Halococcoides cellulosivorans: one gene and its partner. The protein of the gene in region 1 binds, or shares a complex with, the protein of each later gene. Links are inferred from orthologs where the notes say so. Each region holds a gene or a part of one and is shown on either strand. Other genes may lie near its edges.

Region 1 (3,910 bases):
ACTCGTAGGCCAACTCGATGTCGAGATACGCTTCGAGGGTCTCCAGGACGGCTCGGGCGGCCTTGGGGTCGACCAGATAGCCGCTGGTCTCGCCCATCAGACACGCTGCCGAGAAGCCCCGTCGGTCTCCGATCCCCAGAAGAAGCCCCGAAATCCCGACGATTCCGCCGGCGGGCTCGTCGTCGCGGAACTCCACGCCGACGGCTTCGAGGTCGTCGGTGAGTTCGTCGTCAGCGACCGCGCCGATCACGTCGTACTCCTCGATGAGTTCTCCGATCGGGACGCCACCGAGTGCGAACGCCGTCTCGACGCCGAACTCCTCGGCCACGTCGAGGATCGTCTCGGTGAGTCCGTAGTGGCCTTCCCCGTCCTGGGCCTGGTGGTCGCCCGTCAGGACGAGCAGGTCGCGCCCGTCCTCGACCTCGATGGCGTGAAAGGCGACGTTCGCCAACTCGGCGGTGCCGTCCTCGATGGTGACCTGTGGCGGGAAGTGCGTCGAGTGGACCCGCCGGACGCAGGTACTGTCGAGCTCTTCGATCAACTGCTCGGCGGCGAGTTTGCCGACGTGACCCACGCCGGGCAGCCCTTCGACGAGCACCGGCTCCGTCAGTTCGACCTCCGCGAGAACGTCGACCTCGAACTCCTCCATGGCGTCACTCGCGGCTGCGCCGCTTAAGTGAGCGTCGGTACTCGCCGTAGGGATCCTCTGGCGAGAACGGCGCGGGCGCACTGTTGTGCGTCGGCCCGCCGCACTCCGGGCAGGTCTCACCGAGTGCGTACACCGGCCGGTCGTGGACCGTCTCCCAGTTCGCACAGACCAGAATATCGGATTTCACGTTACTCCTCGTCGGAGCGTCGGTCCCGGTGGAAGGTCGCCTCGCCGCCCGCCGCCTCGATGTTCGCGGCGGCGCGGTCGGCGCTCTCTTCGAGGTGGGATTCGGCGGTCTTGTAGTCGGGCGCTTTGACGCGGATGCGGTACTCCGGCGATCCGACGTACGTGACTTCGAGTTCGACCTCCTCGGGCACTGCGCCGTTGCCCTCGGCGGCCTCCAGGGCCTCGCGAATGACCTCGACGCCGTCGGGGGCGGCACTCGTCAGGTCGACGTAGCCCGTGACCGTCACGTACGGGACGGAGACGTTCTCGCGAGCGGTCTCGACGATGGCGTCGATCCGATCCTCGGAGAGATCGCTCTCTTCGAGCGCTTCGTGGCCGTGGATCGCGGCCTGTTCGAACCCGTCGTACATCGAGCCGAACTCCGCGAGCAGGGCGTTCGCGACGGCGGTGTAGGTGTCCTCGTCGACGTCCTCACCGAACGCCAACTCCATCCAGTTGTCGGCTTTCTGCTCGTTTTTCCACTCCTGGATCTTGTCTTTGCGCTGGTGGTCGTTGACGTCTTTCAGCGAGAGGTCGATCTGCTGGGCCGACGTGTCGACGTCGAGGACCTTCGCGACGACGCGCTGGTCTTCGCTGACGTGGTCGCGGACGTTTTTGATCCACCCGCTGGCGACCTCGCTGATATGCGAGAGGCCTTCGCGGTCCTCGTACTCGACGAGGTCGACGAACACACCGAAGTCTTCGATCTCCTCGACCCGCCCGACGACCAGTTCGCCCGGGTCGGGCCAGCCGCTGTACTTCATCGTGACTCGACGACCTCGGTGACCTCACCTTCGACGGCGGCGAGACCGCCGGTCGGGCGAGCGAGCGTGTGTCCACACACCGCACACGAGACTTCGCTGGCGGCCTTCTCGAAGACGACCTGTTCGTTCTCACAGTCCGGGCACGTGATCTGAATGAAATTGCCGGGCATGGTCAGTCCTGGAATTTGAGTCGGCCGGCGCGCCATCCTTCGCGGAGGTGGGCTTTGCCGCAATCGCTACAGCGGTACTTGAGGTTGGTCTTCTTGGTGGGTTTGTCCCCACCGGGGACCTTCGAGAACTTGCCGTCGTTCCCGATGCCCGACTGGCGTTCGCTCTGTCGACCGTCGACTTTCGTCATTCCGGAGGCCTGGCCCGTTCGGACCTTCTCGACCTCGTGCTCGTGATGTTCGTTGCAGTGAGGGCAGTACGTATTAAACCGGCGTGGCATCTCCATAGATGATCGTCCTGCCCGCGGGTTGGATAGCGGCCCATAAACCCCCTACGGTTCGCGGTGGTCGGCACTCGATTCCCGATCGGACGGCCGGAGCCGATCAAACGGTCAACACCGGTCGGTCGGTCGCGCGCATGACGCGACTCGCCGTCGACCCGACGGCGCTCGCCGCCGACGTGCCCTGATAGCCGAGCACGATGATGTCGGCGTCGACGTCGTCGGCTTCAGCGACGATGGCCTCGTGGGGCGTCCCGTGTCGTCGTGCGATTTCGCAGTCGATCGCTCTGTATTCGGCCGTTTCGAGCACCTCGTCGAGCACGTCACGACCGTAATCTTCGAGTTCGCTCACCAGCACTTCGCCACTGCTCAGCGCCGGTTCGCCCGTCACGTTCGTGTCGACGACGAACACCGCGTGGACGGTCGATTCGTACCGTTCCGCGAGATGACACGCATAATCGACGGCGTTTTTGGCGTGGTCGCTGCCGTCGGTCGCGACGAGAATGTTGCGAAACATGGGGTGGTCTACTTTCTGGTGGGTAATAGATGTGGTCACAACTATTGCCGATGATTTCTGCCAGCAGTCGGCCAGCCTCGGGCAACCGGTCGACCGATCACTCTGCCACCTTCATCCGGGAAATCGAAAGACTTCGGCCGGATGATACCGACTGGCGATGGATTTACTCGAACCCGAAAAAATATATACCACCGGTCCATACGTGGAAGTACCCATGTTCGGACTGACCACCCCCCGATCGGATCGCTTCGAGAATCGCAGCGTCGACCACTCCGTCGACCGGCCCGGGCGCGACTCCTGTGCCGTCGTCGAACCCTGAGACCGACCCGCTGGCGCGTCGGCCCTCCCCAGAGTCCACAGGTTTCCCCGTCCGCGGCACCCCCGTCCGCGGCACCCCCGTCCGCGGATTTCTTTCGAGACAGTTCGTGATCGACAGCCACGCTCCGACTCTGGCCGAAACTTTACTCGATACCAAAGTAATATATTGCCGGACGTTGTAGATTCTGTCGATGCCCTCCATCAAACGAAGCCCCAACGAGGAAAGTGAAGAGATGTCGGTCTCCATGTCGATCGACCGTCCCGGTCAGGACCGCTGTGCGGTCGTCGTGTACTGACTGGCGGTCACTGTCCGGCGAAAACGACGCATCGTGCGCTAACTGCCCGTCGTGACTGGTCGGGCCATTTCGATCCCCGTTTTTCAGTCCTGAGTCGCCGGTCCGTCGCTCAGACGAACGACGCGACGCGGTCAGCGACCGCCGAGGCGTCCGCGCCCAGCACGTACAGAATCGGCTCGATACCGAACGCGCCGGTCTGATAGAGCACGTCGGCGTCGGGGTCGTCGGCCAGGGCCGCGGCGATCGCTGCGTCCCGATCGGCTTCGGGGTCGAACGCGACGGCCGTTGCGCCCGTGCTATCGAGGCGATCGAGCAGGGCTGGCTCGTACCGGACGTTGAGTGCCGCGCGCGCGGGATGGCCCGCCGATCGGGCGGCGAGCAAAATCGAGGCGACGTGTTCGGAGACGCCGAACTCGGGGTCGTCGGGGACGACGGCCCGCCCGCCGACCTCGAAGATCCGCCCGGGGACGCCACAGACGTCCGCGAGGTCGGCCGCCGCCGGGAGACACTCGACGAGGTTGGAGCCGACCTGTGGGACCGCCGCGCCGAAGCCGGCGGTGTGTTCGAGCCGACTCAGACCGCGCCGGACCGACCCACGCACGCGCTCGGTCTGGCGGAGGCGACTCTCCGGGTCGTGCACGTCGGTGAAATCGGCGTCGGCGTCGGCCAGCGCGGGCATCGCCTCGGTGTGCA
Region 2 (3,691 bases), 150 kb from region 1 along the record:
CCCCTGGTGGTCGGCGTTGCCGACCGCGTTCTCCAGGAGGTCCACGAAGGCCCCGGCGGCCTTCTCGGGGTACCGGCCCGCGTCCCAGCCCTCGATGTCCGAGCGATGTCCGACGCCGGTGTTGTGGGACTTGAACGGGACGGACCGCTCGCCCTCGATGACGCTGTCGAGATAGTCGAGGGCGTCGCCGGCGGTGCGGCCCTTGATCTCGCGCGCGATGGCCTTGCTGTGCTTGTGGCTTACCTGTCGTTCCCGGAGCATGGCTTTCGCCGTGCGATCGGGATCGACGTCGACACTGTAGCTGATTCCCATGGGTTATTTGAGTGGCACGAACTTGGAGGAGCGCGTCGCTCCGATGCCGGCCTGTCCGTGCTCGACCGACGTCCGGGTGAGTTGGAACTCCCCGAGGTAATGCCCGAGCATTTCGGGTTCGACCTTCACGCGCTCGAAGGCCTGGCCAGTGTGGACCGCGAAGGTGATCCCGATAAAGTCCGGGAGAATCGGCATGTCCCGGAGGTGCGTCCGGATCGGGTCGTTCGCAGTCTCTTCTTCACCGGCCTCGCGGGCCGCTTCGAGAAGCTGTTCTTTCTCGTAGGACAGGCCGCGCTCGATAGTTCGCCGCTGGCGTGCGGGGAGCAGTTCCGCGACCTCGTCGACCGACATCTCCTGCAACTCGTCGACCGTGTAGCCACGGTAGGTGAACTCACCCTCGTGGCCGATCTGGTAATCACTAGAACTCATTCGTTCTCACCTCCGGTGAGACTCATGAGGGTGTCGCGCGCGGAGCGTGTGACAGAACTCATTCGTCGTCACCACCGCGTCCGGTCCGTCGCGAGGAGATGTCCCCGACCTTCTGACCCGGCGGGGCGTTCCGCGAAACGGATTTGGGTCGACCGGGGTGCTGGCGACCGCCCCCACCGAAGGGGTGGTCGATGGCGTTCATCGCGACGCCGCTCACGCTGGGCCATTTCGTCCCGCGTGCAGCCATCTTGTGGTACTTGTTCCCGGCTTTCACCATCGGCTTGTCCGTCCGGCCACCGCCCGCGACGACGCCGATCGTCGCCCGGCAGTCCGGGTCGAGCCGCTTGACTTCGTCGCTGGGCAGCTGGACGACCGCCACATTGCGGTCGTGAGCCATCAGGCGGGCGTTCACGCCAGATGCGCGCGCGAAGACCCCGCCGTCGCCCGGGTTGGACTCGACGTTACAGATCGGGACGCCCTCGGGAATCTCCGAGAGCGGCATCGTGTTGCCCGGCTCCACAGCGGCGGAAATGCCGATCTGGAGTTCGTCACCGACGCCGACGCCTTCGGGGACGAGCACCATCCGCTGGTCTGGCTCGTCGCCGCCGTCGTCGAATTCGACGACCGCGATCGGCGCACTGCGCGCGGGGTCGTGCTCGATGTCGACGACCTCGCCGCTGATCGTCTCCTCGTCGGTCGTCTCGTGGTGTTCCAGGTTCGCCTTGTAGCGATGGGAGGGCGCACGGAACGTCGAACTGCCGCGCCCGCGTCGCTGGCCTTGAGTCGGTCGTCCCATGTTCAGAACACCCCGATTCGCGAGGCCACTTCCTCGGCGTCGTCGCTGGCCGAGAGCGTGACTTCAGCTTTTTTCGTGCCGTCCATGGTCACCTGGGTGTTCACCGAGGTGACCGAGACGTCGAACTGCTCTTCGATCGCATCCCGAATCTCGGGTTTGGCGGCGTCGATGTCGACGATGAACTGGAGTTTGTTCTCGAAGTCCATCTTGTCCATCGCCTTCTCCGTGACGGTCGGGTGCTCGATGATATCGATCGGATCGGTCATCGCTCGGCCACCTCCTCCAGCGCCGATTGAGTCCAGACGGTCAGCCGACCGGGCTGGCCGCCCGGTGCGAGGTCCTCGGCGTCCACTTCGCGGCCGGTGGTCACGTCGACCCCAGCGAGGTTGCGAGCGGCCCGCGAGGGCTCCTCGCTCGTGACGACGAGCACTGCGGTCGGGCGTCGACGGCCCCGTCCGCGGGTCGTCCCACGGCCGGCCTTGACGCTCGTCTCGTCGGCGCGCTCGACGTCGCCCGCGAGACCCAGCGCCTCGAAGGCTGCCAGCGCATCCTGGGTCTTTTCGAGGTCTTCGAACTCGTCGTCGAGGACGATCGGAAGGTCGATGTCGTCGTCGAAGACGTGCCCGCGCTCTTCGACCAGTTCGGGGTCGGCGGTCGCTGCGACCGCCGATCGAACGGCGAGTTTGCGCTCTTTGTCGTTGATCGATTTCGTCCGGTCGGTGTCGGTCGTCGGCCCGTGGGACGCGCGCCCGCCGGTGGCGTGGGGAACGCGTTTCCCGACGCCGTTCTGGCGGGGCACGTGGGCCTGACCGCGACCGCTACCGAACGATTCCGCGGGCGTTCGAAGGCCCGCGTACTCGTCTGTGCCGTAATCCTGCGTGCGATTGGCCTGGGCGGCGTGGACGGCCCGCCGGATCAGTTCCGGTCGAACGGGCGTCTCGAAGGCCTCGGGCAGCTCTCGCTCGCCCTCGGCCTCGCCGTCCAGGTCGCGTACTGGTACCTGCATGGGTTATCCCTGGTTAGACTCCGTGGAAACGTACCGCACCTCGGGGTCGAGACGCGGCTGGTCGGTCGGCCGGACGGCCGGCCGCAGGCGCACCAGACGGGACTGCGGACCGGGCACCGAGCCTTTCACCAGCGTGTACGACCCCTCGACCTCGCCGTAGTTGACGAAGCCACCGTCGGGGGTGACGCCCTCTTCGTCGATGTCGATGAGGCGCTTGTTGAGTTCGGTCCGCTGGTGGTAGCCCATCTGCCCCTGCTGGGGCACCGTCGAGCGCACCCGGGAGGGGTTCCACGGGCCGAGGTTGCCGATGCGTCGGCGCCAGCCCTGGCGGGCGTGTTTCCCCTTTCGTTTCTGGACGCCCCAGCGCTTGACGGGGCCCTGGGTGCCCTTGCCCTTGGTGACGCCTGCGATGTCGGCGTACTCGCCGGCACGGAACACGTCGTTGACGCCGTGTTCTCCACCGTCCTCGATGAGTTCGAGGCCGTGCTCCAGCCGATCTTCGAGCGTGCCGCCGCCGAGGCGCGTCTCCATCACGTCGGGTTTGTTCTTCGGGACGCCGTCGAGCATCTCGGGGACCGTGTGGGTGATGACCCGCAGGTCGCCCAGATCGCCCGATTCGATGGCGTCTCGGATCTGTGCTTCAGTGCCGCCGGCCGGGCCCTCGGGCAGGTCCAGGGCGCGATCGAGGTCCGCGTGGAACTCGTCGGTCCAGACCTCCGTCAGTGGGCGCAGGCCGTACGGCGTCTCTTCGTAGGCTCGGAGGGCCACCGCGCGCATCGGCGGTGTCTCGACGACCGTGACCGGCACCGTCGTCTCCATCCCCTCGCGGGGGGCGTCGGGGCGGTCTTCGATCATCACCACGTGGGTCATGCCGGCTTTGTAGCCGGCGAAGCCCTGGATCGAGGGCTGGCCGTCGTCGTCTGGCCAACTCTCGAATCGTGGCGTCTCGCTGGCCGCTCGCGAGCGCGGGCTGAAGCCCATCGAGCCTTTCCGTGGTCGGTTTGGTTGTGGCATCGCGTTCTCACTCCGTCAGCGTCAGGCAGGCGAGCGTCGCGATCGCAGCCTCTTCGGTGCGAACGACCTCGCTGCCCTGATCCGGGATCGTGTTGAGCCAGAGGTCGAATCGGTCGCCGTCCGATCCGGACTCC

What was found. Proteins that work in one complex are often made in the same cells at the same time.
Region 2: HARCEL1_RS08600 (region 1) and HARCEL1_RS09365 share a complex: the UniProt entries of both Methanocaldococcus jannaschii proteins name them as parts of the 50S ribosomal subunit. The link is inferred for Halococcoides cellulosivorans from one-to-one orthologs.

Annotation. Positions count from the first base shown.
Region 1 is NZ_CP028858.1:1,742,927-1,746,836, reverse strand. What follows is about bases 452-3,222. They hold HARCEL1_RS08600 (50S ribosomal protein L44e), read right to left. Parts: upstream 2,093-3,222; coding sequence 1,811-2,092; downstream 452-1,810. Other genes in these bases: HARCEL1_RS08595 (universal stress protein), read right to left, coding at 2,190-2,603; HARCEL1_RS08605 (30S ribosomal protein S27e), read right to left, coding at 1,635-1,808; HARCEL1_RS08610 (translation initiation factor IF-2 subunit alpha), read right to left, coding at 838-1,638; HARCEL1_RS08615 (RNA-protein complex protein Nop10), read right to left, coding at 654-836; HARCEL1_RS08620 (proteasome assembly chaperone family protein), read right to left, coding at 452-649. Also shown: more of HARCEL1_RS08620, read right to left, coding at 1-451; HARCEL1_RS08590 (thiamine-phosphate synthase family protein), read right to left, coding at 3,327-3,910. UniProt on the Methanocaldococcus jannaschii protein: Binds to the 23S rRNA.
Region 2 is NZ_CP028858.1:1,892,800-1,896,490, reverse strand. The notes cover bases 172-3,103. They hold HARCEL1_RS09365 (50S ribosomal protein L23), read right to left. Parts: upstream 1,804-3,103; coding sequence 1,540-1,803; downstream 172-1,539. Other genes in these bases: HARCEL1_RS09355 (50S ribosomal protein L3), read right to left, coding at 2,547-3,103; rpl4p (50S ribosomal protein L4), read right to left, coding at 1,800-2,543; HARCEL1_RS09370 (50S ribosomal protein L2), read right to left, coding at 800-1,537; HARCEL1_RS09375 (30S ribosomal protein S19), read right to left, coding at 316-741; HARCEL1_RS09380 (50S ribosomal protein L22), read right to left, coding at 172-312. Outside these bases: more of HARCEL1_RS09380, read right to left, coding at 1-171; more of HARCEL1_RS09355, read right to left, coding at 3,104-3,557; HARCEL1_RS09350 (putative RNA uridine N3 methyltransferase), read right to left, coding at 3,565-3,691. UniProt on the Methanocaldococcus jannaschii protein: Binds to 23S rRNA. One of the proteins that surrounds the polypeptide exit tunnel on the outside of the ribosome.